3 regions of the Bacillus sp. L381 genome follow, and region 3 is predicted to be linked to each of the others. Evidence: riboswitches for the same ligand, from Rfam matches in the RefSeq annotation. Region 3 holds a riboswitch; each other region holds the start of a gene.
What was found. Region 3 has a riboswitch for thiamine pyrophosphate ahead of QRX25_RS06475 (ECF transporter S component). Riboswitches for the same ligand answer to the same signal wherever they lie in the genome.
Positions count from the first base shown of each region.

Region 1: it holds a riboswitch for thiamine pyrophosphate, as region 3 does, so the genes downstream of both, thiC (phosphomethylpyrimidine synthase ThiC) here and QRX25_RS06475 (ECF transporter S component) in region 3, are expected to answer to the same signal.
Region 2: it holds a riboswitch for thiamine pyrophosphate, as region 3 does, so the genes downstream of both, QRX25_RS07455 (acetylornithine deacetylase) here and QRX25_RS06475 (ECF transporter S component) in region 3, are expected to answer to the same signal.

Region 1 covers NZ_CP127224.1:868,970-873,201, forward strand. The annotation lists gene QRX25_RS04300 (Na+/H+ antiporter NhaC family protein) at 1-687, shown strand, start outside; gene QRX25_RS04305 (Type 1 glutamine amidotransferase-like domain-containing protein) at 768-1,466, shown strand; TPP riboswitch at 1,516-1,626, shown strand; gene thiC (phosphomethylpyrimidine synthase ThiC) at 1,747-3,519, shown strand; gene QRX25_RS04315 (FAD-binding oxidoreductase) at 3,561-4,232, opposite strand, start outside.
Region 2 covers NZ_CP127224.1:1,459,952-1,464,183, reverse strand. The annotation lists gene pgeF (peptidoglycan editing factor PgeF) at 1-624, opposite strand, end outside; gene QRX25_RS07460 (YlmC/YmxH family sporulation protein) at 779-1,030, opposite strand; gene QRX25_RS07455 (acetylornithine deacetylase) at 1,091-2,371, opposite strand; TPP riboswitch at 2,444-2,549, opposite strand; gene QRX25_RS07450 (ABC transporter ATP-binding protein) at 2,555-3,352, opposite strand; gene sigG (RNA polymerase sporulation sigma factor SigG) at 3,481-4,232, opposite strand, start outside.
Region 3 covers NZ_CP127224.1:1,268,350-1,272,581, forward strand. The annotation lists gene QRX25_RS06470 (ABC transporter ATP-binding protein) at 1-1,114, opposite strand, end outside; gene QRX25_RS06475 (ECF transporter S component) at 1,101-1,700, opposite strand; TPP riboswitch at 1,882-1,995, opposite strand; gene QRX25_RS06480 (glycosyl hydrolase family 18 protein) at 2,156-3,418, shown strand; gene QRX25_RS06485 (transcriptional regulator SplA domain-containing protein) at 3,509-3,646, shown strand; M-box (ykoK) riboswitch at 3,753-3,918, shown strand; gene mgtE (magnesium transporter) at 4,153-4,232, shown strand, end outside.

The DNA.
Region 1 (4,232 bases), 400 kb from region 3:
AAGGAAACACCGATTCGGCCGTGGAATTTAATCATTCCAATCGGGCTGTTTTTACTGTTAACACTGTTTCTCAGCTGGTGGGACGGCCATTCAAAAGCACAAGGGTTTTTGAATGCTTTTATCAAAAGCGATATGCTTGGCGTCATGTTAACCGCATTATTGGCAGCGGTTATTGCAGCATTTGCTCTTTTTATGTTTCAGCGTTTTCACGCAAGCGAGCTTGTGACGCATTTTATTAAGGGCGGAAACGAATTGGTAAACGTTATTATTATGTTATCGCTGATTTGGGCCGTAACAGCAGTATCTGAGGATCTGGGGTTTTCGAAATATGTTACTTCTCATTTAACGTCATGGATCCCCCATATGTTTATTGCGCCATCTCTTTTTATACTTGGAGCGGTTATATCCTATTTTATCGGATCATCTTGGGGGACTTGGGGGCTTTTAATGCCGCTCGGCGTGACGCTGGCGGTTCAGTCGCATACCAGCTTATTATTAGCGATTGGGGCCGTTTTTGCCAGCGGAACATTTGGAGCGTTTGCTTCCCCTCTCAGTGATAATACGGTGACAACCTGTACGGTTTTGGGGATCGATGTTGTGAAGTATGCCCGTTCGAAGCTTGTTCCGGCGCTTATCGCTGCAGGGATCTCCGTTGTTTTATACGGTGTCTTTTCATTTTTCAGATAACAAAGAAATAATTTGAAGGCGGCATCCGGAATGGGATAACGCTTTTTTAAGTTATACTTGAGAAAAAAGAGGTGATGGCGATGAAGCAGATTATTGCATTGGGCGGCGGGGGGTTTTCCATGGAGCCGGATCATCTTGTGCTGGATCAATATATTTTGGAGCAGTCGGTGAGACCAGAGCCGAGAGTTTGTTTTTTGCCGACGGCAAGCGGAGATTCGGAGAATTATATCGCCAGGTTTTATCAGGCCTTTCATAAGCTGGAGTGTGAGCCTGATCACTTGTCGCTGTTTAAACCGCCTCGTTCTGACCTCAGATCTTTTCTCATGAAGAAAGATATTATATATGTCGGCGGCGGTAATACCCGCAATATGCTTGTCTTATGGAAAGAGTGGGGGCTTGACCTTATTCTTCGTGAGGCTTGGGAAAGCGGCATCATCCTGGCGGGCCTCAGCGCCGGGGCGATTTGCTGGTTTGAAGAAGGTGTGACGGATTCAGCGGGAGATTTGAGAGAGCTGCGAGCTTTAGGGTTTTTGCCGGGCAGCTTTTGTCCGCACTATGACGGAGAAGAGGAGCGCAGACCGGCGTATCACCGTCTGATTTCAGAAAAGAAACTCCGGGAAGGCTATGCCGCTGATGACGGCGCTGCGCTGCATTATAAAGACGGTCAGCTGTTCCAAGCTGTCTCTTCCCGGGAAACGGCAAAGGGGTATCGGGTTTTTGATACCGAAGAAGGCGTTAGGGACACAGAGCTTATGACCGCTTCGTTATCTGAATTTTAATAATATGCTTTTTTTTGTATACAACTTATGTTACGATGAAACCGAAATTCATAGTTACTGGGGGTGCCCGTTTAAGCGGGCTGAGAGAGAAGCGGCGGCTTCTTAACCCTTTGGACCTGATCTGGTTCGTACCAGCGTGGGGAAGTAAAGGTTTTATTATTGTTGATGAAAACAATAATAGTTTCTTTCTGACTGCAAAACCGGGTTCTCTATTGAACCCGGTTTTTTGTGCTGGTGCTGAGCTTGATTCTGTTATTCAAATGATAAAGGAGAGATTTGTATGCAAAATCAATCAGTACAGCAAGCGAACATTTCCATTATGTCGAGTTTTTCAGGCAGTAAAAAGGTTTATGTAAAGGGTTCTTCGCCTGGCATACGAGTGCCGATGCGGGAAATCAGCCTGAGTGCGACAACGGGGGCGTTCGGTGAAGAGGAGAATCCGCCGGTCCGTGTTTATGATACGAGCGGACCGTATACAGACCCGGATGTACAGATTCATATTCATGAAGGTCTCAGGCCGGTCCGCACAGAGTGGATTACCGGGCGCGGCGATACAGAGGAATATGCTGGAAGGACTGTAAAGCCTGAGGACAACGGCTATAAAAAAGAAGATCATACTGCCGAATACCCCGGTTTACAGCGGAAGCCGCGGCGGGCCAAGGCAGGGAAAAACATAACACAATTGCATTATGCGAGAAAAGGCATCATTACGCCGGAAATGGAGTTTATCGCAATACGCGAGCATGTTTCTCCCGAATTTGTGAGGGAAGAGGTGGCGAGCGGCCGGGCGATTATTCCTTCTAACGTCAACCATCCGGAAAGCGAGCCGATGATTATCGGCCGGAATTTTCATGTGAAAATCAATGCAAATATCGGCAACTCGGCTGTTACGTCTTCTATCGAAGAAGAAGTCGAAAAAATGACGTGGGCGATTCGCTGGGGCGCTGATACGATGATGGACTTATCGACGGGAAAAGACATTCATACGACACGTGAATGGATCATCCGCAATTCCCCCGTGCCTGTGGGGACGGTGCCGATTTATCAGGCGCTTGAAAAAGTAAATGGCGCTGCCGAGGATTTAACGTGGGAAATTTATCGTGACACACTGATTGAGCAGGCGGAGCAGGGCGTGGATTATTTCACCATCCATGCCGGCGTATTGCTTCGTTACGTCCCGTTAACGGCCAAACGCACGACGGGGATCGTCTCCCGCGGCGGGGCAATTATGGCGCAATGGTGCCTTGCTCATCATCAGGAAAGCTTTCTGTACACGCATTTTGAAGAAATCTGCGAAATCATGAAGACATATGATATTGCTTTTTCTCTTGGTGACGGGCTGCGTCCTGGTTCGATTGCAGATGCCAATGATGAAGCGCAATTTGCTGAATTGGAGACTCTCGGAGAATTGACGGAAATCGCATGGAAGCATGATGTGCAAGTGATGATTGAAGGACCGGGCCATGTGCCGATGCATAAAATTAAGGAAAACATGGACAAGCAGATGGAAATTTGTAAAGAGGCGCCTTTTTACACGCTCGGGCCATTAACGACAGATATCGCTCCGGGTTATGACCATATAACTTCGGCGATCGGCGCGGCGATGATCGGCTGGTACGGCACGGCGATGCTTTGTTATGTCACCCCGAAGGAGCATTTGGGCCTGCCGAATCGTGATGATGTAAGAGAAGGCGTCATTACGTACAAAATCGCGGCGCATGCCGCAGACCTTGCCAAAGGGCATCCGGGTGCTCAGATCCGTGATGACGCTCTGTCTAAGGCGCGGTTTGAATTCCGGTGGCGCGATCAATTTCATTTGTCGCTTGATCCTGAAAGAGCAATGGAATATCATGATGAAACGCTGCCGGCTGAAGGCGCAAAAACGGCTCACTTCTGTTCGATGTGCGGTCCGAAGTTTTGCAGCATGAGAATTTCTCAGGATATTCGCGATTATGCGAAAGAAAACGGTCTGACTGAAGACGAGGCCGTCAATGAAGGATTGAAGGAAAAAGCAAAAGAGTTTGCAGAGAAAGGAAGCCGTTTATATCAATAAAAAGAAAAGATGAGGATGGAGTGTGTCCATCTTCATCTTTTTTAGAAAAACGATAACCTTCGAAGCGGCGGGATGCTCTGCTCAAAGCGGAATACGTTTTCCGGGTCATACTTCGTTTTGACTTGACGGAGGCGGTCAACATTTTCTCCGTAATATGTCCGCAGCCAGTTTCTGATGTCTATATCAGGCCAATTCACGTAATCCCCCATCGTTTCTCTTGAAAGAGATGTTCTCAGCCCTTCGATCCAGCGGACGTTTTGTCTTTCCTCTTCAGGAGACGTCCAGCTTGTTAAATATTCCTGGGCAATGATTGCGTTTCGATAATAGAATGCCGTTTGATCCGAAGCGATTCGTCCGGCTGCCCCGCCGAGAGATTGCTGCCAGACACTGGCGTTTTTATTCGGAGCGTGCTGCAAGTAGCGCTTTAAAGTGGAAATTGCGCGTGTTGACAAAGGTTTTTCAATAAAGGATCCTGACCGCTTTATCTTTTGCGGCTCATTGCCTCCCCGTCTGTTAAAAAAGGCTGCCGCTCTAATAAACGGAACTGTCTTGACCATGCCGCTTCTCGGGTTTCCCGCTTTCATTAACGGAGCCAGCAGTTCTTTCAGCTCATCTTTTGTCCCGATAAATTGGCCGAGCGCTTCTATGCGGTTGACTTCCTTAGGCCAAAACTGAATTGATGAAGTAAGCCGGTTATCTGTAAATGGAGCCCA
Region 2 (4,232 bases), 190 kb from region 3:
AGCCGAAAAAGGCAGCGCCCGGACTTCATTGATGACGCGGTCGTCGACGGTATAGCTTCCTGCACTGATAGACGGACCGATGACAGCCTGAATATCTGTTAAGCGCGAGCCTTCTTCGTTTACCCAGCGTTCCGTCATGATGCGCCCGATTTGTCTGACCGTCCCCTTCCATCCGGCATGGGCAGCGCCGATAATGGAATTCACCGGGTCATAAAAATACAAGGGCACACAGTCTGCAAAACACAGGGCCAAAAAAAGATTCGTATCTTTCGTATAGAGCCCGTCCGTCCCGCGGAATGCGGAGGAATAGTCTCTCGCCCCTTTTCCTTTATCCCCGGCCGTCACGTGTCGGACGCGGTTTTCATGTGTCTGATCTGCGAATACCCAGGAATCCAGATCAGTACCGCATAAGGACGCTATGACTTCACGGTTTTTCACAACATCATGAGCTTCGTCCCGGACGTGCAATCCGGTATTTAATGACTCATACGGAGGATTGCTGACACCGCCGTTTTTGGTTGTGAATCCGGCGATGACCTTTGTGTTATGCTGATTCACACGATTCCAGTCTTCTATCATGAGTGCCGAGGGGGTGGTAAAACTAAACGGGTGATATGTATTCATGAGGATCCAACCTTTCGACAAACATTAAAAAAGCGTAATTTCCCACTCATTTTAACACAATTTCAAGCATACGTTTAGCGGCTGATTGAAAAATCGGATAAATAAATGTGCCGGAAACATTGAGATTTCCGGCATTTTACAAGTAAAGGGAGGATTACGCTCCCCCCTTTGGTTCGTTTACACGCACTAAGATGACATCTTCCCCAATTTTAACTATATTTCGCCAAGGAATGATCATTTCCTCTTCTTTTCCGAAAAAACCGAGAACTTTTCCGCTGCCGCCTAAAATAATCGCCTGAATTTTCCCCGTCGTCACGTTAATATCAATATCACCGATGCTGCCGAGCTTTTTTCCGTTCGACACGTTTACCACATCTTTTATTTGAAATTCAGATATGCTGATCATTCGTATCACGCCCTTCGCCCATTCTTTTTCCCATTATATGAACGGCCGGGCTGAACCTTGTCACATCGGGCAATCTTTTTTGCGGTTACACCAGGTGAGGATAAAGCTCAGCATGACTTTTGTATAGTCCATAAGCTCATCAACGGATACTTCCTCGTTTACGGAATGGGCGTTTTTTAAATCACCGGGCCCGTATATTACACTCGGAATCCCGGCATTATGAAGCCACCCTCCGTCAGTTACGGTTTGGGAAACATCAATGACCGGCTCCTGTTTTTTGACAGCTGAGTGTGATGCCGCCAGGACAGAAACTGCCGGATGATCGGGGTCGATTTCAAGCGCGGGGAACACCTCGCCTCTGTCTTCAATCATGGAAGATCCGCCCCATTTGAACACCGGCCTGTTCTCCCTGAGCCACAGATCGCTGTCAGAAACACGGTTTATATAGTCTTCGATTTCAGCGGCTGCTTGTTCGTGTGTTTCGTTCGGATAAAAGTGGACGGTAATCCATAACCGGCATTCATCGGCGACAAACGCTGCGTGTCTTCCCCCTTCAATGACGGCGGGGTTGATTGTATTGGTGCCGGGCGCAAAGCCGGGATAGCTTTTCGTTACCGCCCAGTGGCGCTCCAGCTCACCCAAGGCAGTGATGATTTTCGCCATTTTTTCGATTGCGCTCGCTCCGAATGCGCCTCCGCCCGCATGAATCAGATTACGCCTCATGCCGTCATGAAATGTTTTTTTGCTTTTCAATTCTATCCAGCCGGTGATTACACCGCCCTGCCCTTGAATATGCAGGCTGCTTGTATCCGCGACAACCGCAAAATCCGCGTGATAGCCGCGTTTGCAGCACTCCAGCGTCCCCGCCTCACCGACTTCTTCTCCGATCACAGACTGTACAATAAGGTCGCCCGCAAGCTTAATGCCCGCATCATGTATCAGCTTCAGAGCAAAAAGAACACACGCCAATCCCCCTTTCATATCAGCAGCGCCCCTTCCGATCAGCATGCCGTCTTTTACGAGCGGCTGAAACGGGTCAGAGTCCCAGTCTTCACCCTGAACCTCGGCGACGTCAATGTGTCCGTTTAAAATCAGGCTTTGATGCCGGTTTGAATCTGTCCCTTTTAAAACGCCGACTACGTTCGGATCTTCCGGATACACATCCCACATATCGACCGAGCAGCCGGTTTCTTTTAAAAATCCGGCCACCCACTTCTGAGCTTCTGCCGTATTTCTTGCCGGCGGGGCCGGAGTCGGAAAGGCTATCAACCTTTCAGCAATATGTATTAAGTCGTCCCGCCGTTTTTCCGCTTGGTGCAGCAGCATGTCAAGCTGATTCATTGAGCATCTCTCCTTTGGCTGTATCAAAAAAACCGTTTCATCAAATGAAACGGGTAAAAAACGGATCTTCCTCCGCTTTTTTCACCGCTTCCCTCCGCCGGCATGATCCGGATCAGGTCCGTTAAGGGTTGAGACAAACGTCTCTCTCAGCTGCATGGCAGCACCCCCAGGGTGAACGTTATGTTATTTTACGGATGATGCCGCTTTTACACGTGTTAAAAACGGGCGGCCGTTGTTCCATAAGACATTGACAGGCATATCAAAAAACGCTGTAAGCCGCTCATCTGAAAGCATGTCTCTGATTTTCCCGGAGGCGAACACCTCGCCTTGTTTTAAAAGCAGCGCCTGATCAAATACCGGCAGAATTTCTTCAGCATGATGGGTGACATAAAGGATGGACGGCGCATTTTCTTTTTCAGCGATAGACGTAATCGTGTCCAGCAGCTGCTCTCTTGCCATAAAATCCAGACCCGTCACGGGCTCGTCCAAAATCAGCAGTTCCGGATCAGCCATAAGCGCCCGCGCAATCAGCGCTCTTTGCCTTTCCCCCTGTGATAACGTCTCATACCTTCTGTCGGCGTAACTGATGGCGCCTAAATCCTTCAGAAGACCGATCGCTTTTTCCCTCACCTGTTCACTCGGGGTTTCGTACAGCCCGATTGAGGCGTACGCGCCGCTCAGGGCGATTTCAAAAGCGGAATCCGCGGTATATAATTTGTGCTGAAGTCCTGCTGAAACAAGGCCGATTTTCCTTCTGAGTCTGTCACCGAGCTCTGTTTTGCCGAAATGGTGGCCGAGCACCTGCATCTCTCCTGAAGTGGGGAAGTAATATGAGCATAACATATTCAGCAAAGCGGTTTTTCCGGCACCGTTTAATCCGTACAGCACCCAATTTTCGTTTTTCTCAACGCGCCAGTTGATATCTTTCAAGATCCATTTGCCGTTTCTTTTTAATGATACATTGTCCAGATGTAAAATCATTGCGGTTTCCCCCGTTTATTTATTTAAATTTTCTTAAAACTTTTACACATTAGAATACAGTACTTTTTTACAGACGTAAACCGGCGCATGAAAAAAGCCTTTAACACAATGTTTAAAGGCTTTTTCCGTTATTGATGGATATTCTTATTCATTTGTTTAATGGCTGCCTTTTCAAGCCTTGAGACCTGAGCTTGGGATATGCCGATTTCTTCCGCGACTTCCATTTGGGTTTTCCCCTGGAAAAAGCGTTTTCGCAAAATCATTTTTTCCCGTTCGTTCAGTCTTCTCATGCCTTCTTTCAAAGCCAGCTCCTCAATCCATTGTGTATCCTTATTGCGCTCATCACTGATCTGGTCCATCACGTAGATCGGATCGCCGCCGTCATTATAAATCGGCTCAAACAGTGATACCGGATCTTGGATGGCGTCAAGGGCAAACACAATTTCTTCATGGGGCACTTCAAGAACTTTGGCGATTTCCTCTGCTGTCGGCTCCCTGCTTGTCTCACTGATTAACCGCTCTCTTACTTGAAGCGCTTTATATGCGATATCGCGAAGCGACCTCGAGACGCGGATCGGATTGTTATCCCGCAAATATCTGCGGATTTCTCCGATAATCATCGGTACAGCGTATGTTGAAAACTTAACATTATGGCTGAGGTCAAAATTATCAATGGATTTCATTAGTCCGATGCAGCCGACCTGGAATAAGTCATCAACATACTCTCCTCTGTTGTTAAACCTCTGAATGACGCTTAAGACAAGGCGCAGATTGCCGTTTACAAGCTTTTCTCTCGCTGAATCATCGCCCTCATCCTGCAATTGCTTAAACAGCTTTCTCATCTCTTCATTCTTGAGCACCGGTAATTTGGAGGTATCCA
Region 3 (4,232 bases):
AAACATATCCCATCAGGCGCCGAAGCTCTTTTTCAGAATAGGAATCTATCGGTCTGCCGTCTATTTTGATGTCTCCGCTCACAGGACGGATGAGCTTGGCCGCGGCGGACAGGAGCGTGGACTTCCCTGTTCCGTTAGGACCGGCAATCGCAGTAATTGACCCTTTTTTTACGGAAAAGCTCACATCCTGAAAAATGATATCCGTTCCTCTTTTGCATGACAGCCCGTGAACACTCAGTGCTTCCTCTGCCGAAAGCGCGGCGGACCGGGGGCGGGGAAGAGCCGGTACAGATTTGTGAAACAGACTTTCTTTGCACAATGTAAAAGGAATGTTGACGTATTTCTGCAATAGGATCACCCGCGGAATCGGAATGCCGAGTCTCGTCAGCTCTTCAAGCTTTGTTTCAAAGATAGCGTCCGTCTCTCCGTCCATCACGATCTGACCGGTTTCGTCAAGGACAATCGTCCTGTCCATCCACGGCGCCCAATGATCAAGCTGATGCTCGATTACGAGAAGGCCGAAGTTTCTTTTGGCTTGAAGTTCTTTGATCAGCCGCACAAATTCACGGACGGAATATGGATCAAGCTGTGCCGTCGGTTCGTCCAAAATAATGAGTTCCGGATCCATCGCAATGATACAGGCGAGCGCCACTTTTTGTTTTGAACCGCCTGACAGCGAGGCGATCGTTCGTGTTTTCAGATGAGTGATTTCTAATTTTTCCAAAACGTCATCGATGATGGTATCCATATCTTCTTTTGTATATTGCAAATTTTCCAGACCGAAGGCTATTTCATCTTCAACCGTCAGCATGCAAAACTGCTGATCCGGATCTTGAAACACCACTCCGATGGATGCAGCGGCGGGCTCTGCCAAGTTTGAAAGCGGTGTTCCGTATAAGGAAACGGTTCCCGTTTGAACCGCATCACAGGCTTCCGGGTACAGGCCGTTTAAACAAAGGGCGAGCGAGCTTTTGCCGCATCCGCTCGGTCCGAGCAATAAAGCCCGCTCTCCTTTGCGGAGCTGAAATGACACGTTTTGAAAAATCGGCTTTTCATCCTGATCATAAGAAAAGGTAAGACGGCGGGCCGATAGAAGGGGTTCAAATACCTGCATCTTGGTTCACCTGTTTCTTTTTCTTCTTCAATTCTTTTCCGAGAGCCATGCCGTTCAGCACTCCCGTGTAAGCCAGCGCATCACTGATTACTTTGCCGAGAAGGCCGGCAAGAAGCGCGCCTGAGGCCAGACGGATGAGAAGCATGACGGTTAATAAACCCGGGTTCAAAACAGAGTACCCGGAAACGAACAAATCATAAATGAAGCTCGTCACAGAAGATCCCATACCGGATAAAAGAAGCACAGGCAGGGTATAAATCCGCCAGCGTGTCGCTAAAAAGACCGCTTCCGCACCGATTCCCTGTGCGATGCCGATCAGAATCACCATCGGTCCTGACGGATTTCCGAGTAAGCATTCCACAAACGCGGCGATGATTTCAGAAACGAGCGCCGCTCCCGGTTTTTGAATAATGTAGGCGGCAATCACCGAGACGATAAACCAAATGCCGTAAATCGGTTCGTAGCTCATCCGGCCGAAAAACCCTGCCGCTATATTGCTTGCATGAGTTGATAATAAATAAATGACAGCGAATACAACACTGATGACGGACATGACGACAATTTCTCTCATTTTCCAATTTTTCATTCTGATCTCCTGCTTTCTTATCGGATAGTCCTATGTATGAAAGAGTTGATTCTGTTACAGGCGGTTCATATTCAGTTTCATAATGCGGTGTCCTCCCCCGTTTTTTAATGAAAAATAAAAAACTGCATATCCGAGGGAATATGCAGCAGCAGAACGAAAACGCATGGGAAAGAACCCGCGCTCCGGTCAATCTGCACTTCCCCACGCTGGTATTATCCAGATCGGGTTATAAGGGATCAAAACACGCTTGCCGCATGTTTTATCTCAGCCGATAACAGCACCCCTAGTGCGTTTCCTATACAGTTTTTTATGATGACATCATCATAGTTGATCATGTCTGATTTGTAAACAGCCTTTCTCGAAAACAGAGTTTGGAATCGGACCGGATAATCATTCATAAAGATAGGAAGAGTGTATATCACGCCCTTTTGATCAAAAGGAAACGGAGGACATCTATGTTTGTTCATACAGTGCAGTCTGGCGACTCGCTATTTTCCATCAGCAGAAAGTACGGATATCCTGTTGACAGCATCAGAAGCGTCAACGGACTTGAGGAAACGAATATCGTTCCGGGGCAGGCGCTTTTGATCCCTCTTAATGAATATACGGTTCAGCCGAATGATACGTATGCTGTTATCGCAAGTAAGGCCTATGTGTCGCAGATGCAGCTGATGCAGGCAAACCCGAATATTCAGCCGAACCGGCTGCGGCCGGGTATGAAAGTGAAGATCCCTGATATATCTAACTATCTGGCAGGAACCCTGCAATTTTATGTCATTCGGACACCTGAAGCGGACAGAGAGTTAATTAATGATTTTGCGCCCTATTCATCGGCGATTTCTTTGTTTGAATATCATTTTGGCCCGAACGGAGATATCATTAATAATTTAAACGACAGAACCGCGATAGAAACCACATGGCAAAACAGAGTGAGGCCGCTTGCCGTCATCACGAATCTGACAGAAGGGGGGTTCAGCCCTGAATTAGCTCATCAAGTCCTGCAAAACCCGACGGCGAGAACAAACCTCGTCAACAATATCGTCTATTTGACTGTAAGAAAGGGATACGGCGGTGTAAATATTGATTTTGAACGGGTCAGAGAAGCCGACCGGGATCTTTTTACCGGATTTCTCCGGCAGTTAAAAACCCGGCTCTCGGAGCACCAGCTCGCGTTAACAATATCGGTTCCGGCGAAAACAAGTGAAGCAGTGCCGTGGCTGAGGGGATATGATTACGGCGGAATCGGAGCAGTCGTCGATTATATGTTTATTATGGCGTACGATTGGCACCACGCAGGCAGTGAGCCGGGAGCCGTGGCGCCTTTGACAGAGGTCAGAGAAACCATCAATTTTGCCATCAGCAGGGTCCCGAGAAGAAAAGTGATACTCGGTGTTCCGCTGTACGGGTATGATTGGGTGATTCCGTACCGCCCCGGAACGATCGGATCCGCCATCTCCAATCAGCGCGCCATGGAAACAGCCATGAAGCATCAATCAGTGATCCATTATTCCCAGCAGGATCGTTCCCCTTACTTTCGGTATACTGATGAAAATGGGAGAACGCATGAAGTATGGTTTGAGGATGTGCGGAGCATGAGTGAAAAAATGGTTCTCGTGCGGCAGTACGGACTGCAGGCGATCGGCGCGTGGCAATTAACGCTCGGCTTCAAACCGGGACCGTGGCTGCTGCGGAACTTCTTCACGATCCGAAAAATATAGCTGTATGTCCGCTTCATCTGGTGATTTTTTCTTTCCTATGATAACGGATCTTCTTTTGGACAATCTAAAGTTGAAAAGGAGGTCTGTCCCATGAAGAAAAGGGAAGAGCAGTATATCAACGAGGCTGAGTATGTACCGCACCCGACAAAAGAAGGGGAATACGCGCTCATGCTGCATGAATCATATCATTTCCTTTCTGAAGAAGATGAAAGCGATCTGCCGGAATAAGGGCTTTATGCCTTTATTCCATTTATTTTATAGGCATATGCTGAAATAACAAATTTAAGGTTGACACATTCCTTTTTTTTCTGTAATCTCAGTGTGTCAATTCAAATAAGAACTTCGTTAGGTGAGGCTCCTGTATGGAGATACGCTGCTGCCCAAAAATGTCCAAAGACGCCAATGGGTCAACAGGAATCATCGACATAAGGTGATTCTTAACGCAGCTGGATGGCCGTCCTATGCCATACAGTGCTAAAGCTCTACGATTGAAGGCCCCGCACGTTTATTTGCCGTGCTTGTTTTCGCCTTCATATCGGAAGGTTTTTTTTATGCCTCAAAACGTACATGACTGAGCATGATAAGGAGGTGCGGAGTATGGATTCTCCCCATTCGAGTATGTCAGAAGAAGTACCCATATACAGCCAGATAACCAATGACGACATGATGAGGAGACAAACCGCCGCACTTCCCTTGACGGACGGCGCGTCTCCGTAAAGGAGGTACGAGTCCCGATGGTCCAAAACATGACCTATGACGAACTCATATTACGTATTATCATTTTATTGCGGGACGGGAAAATTAAAGAATTCCG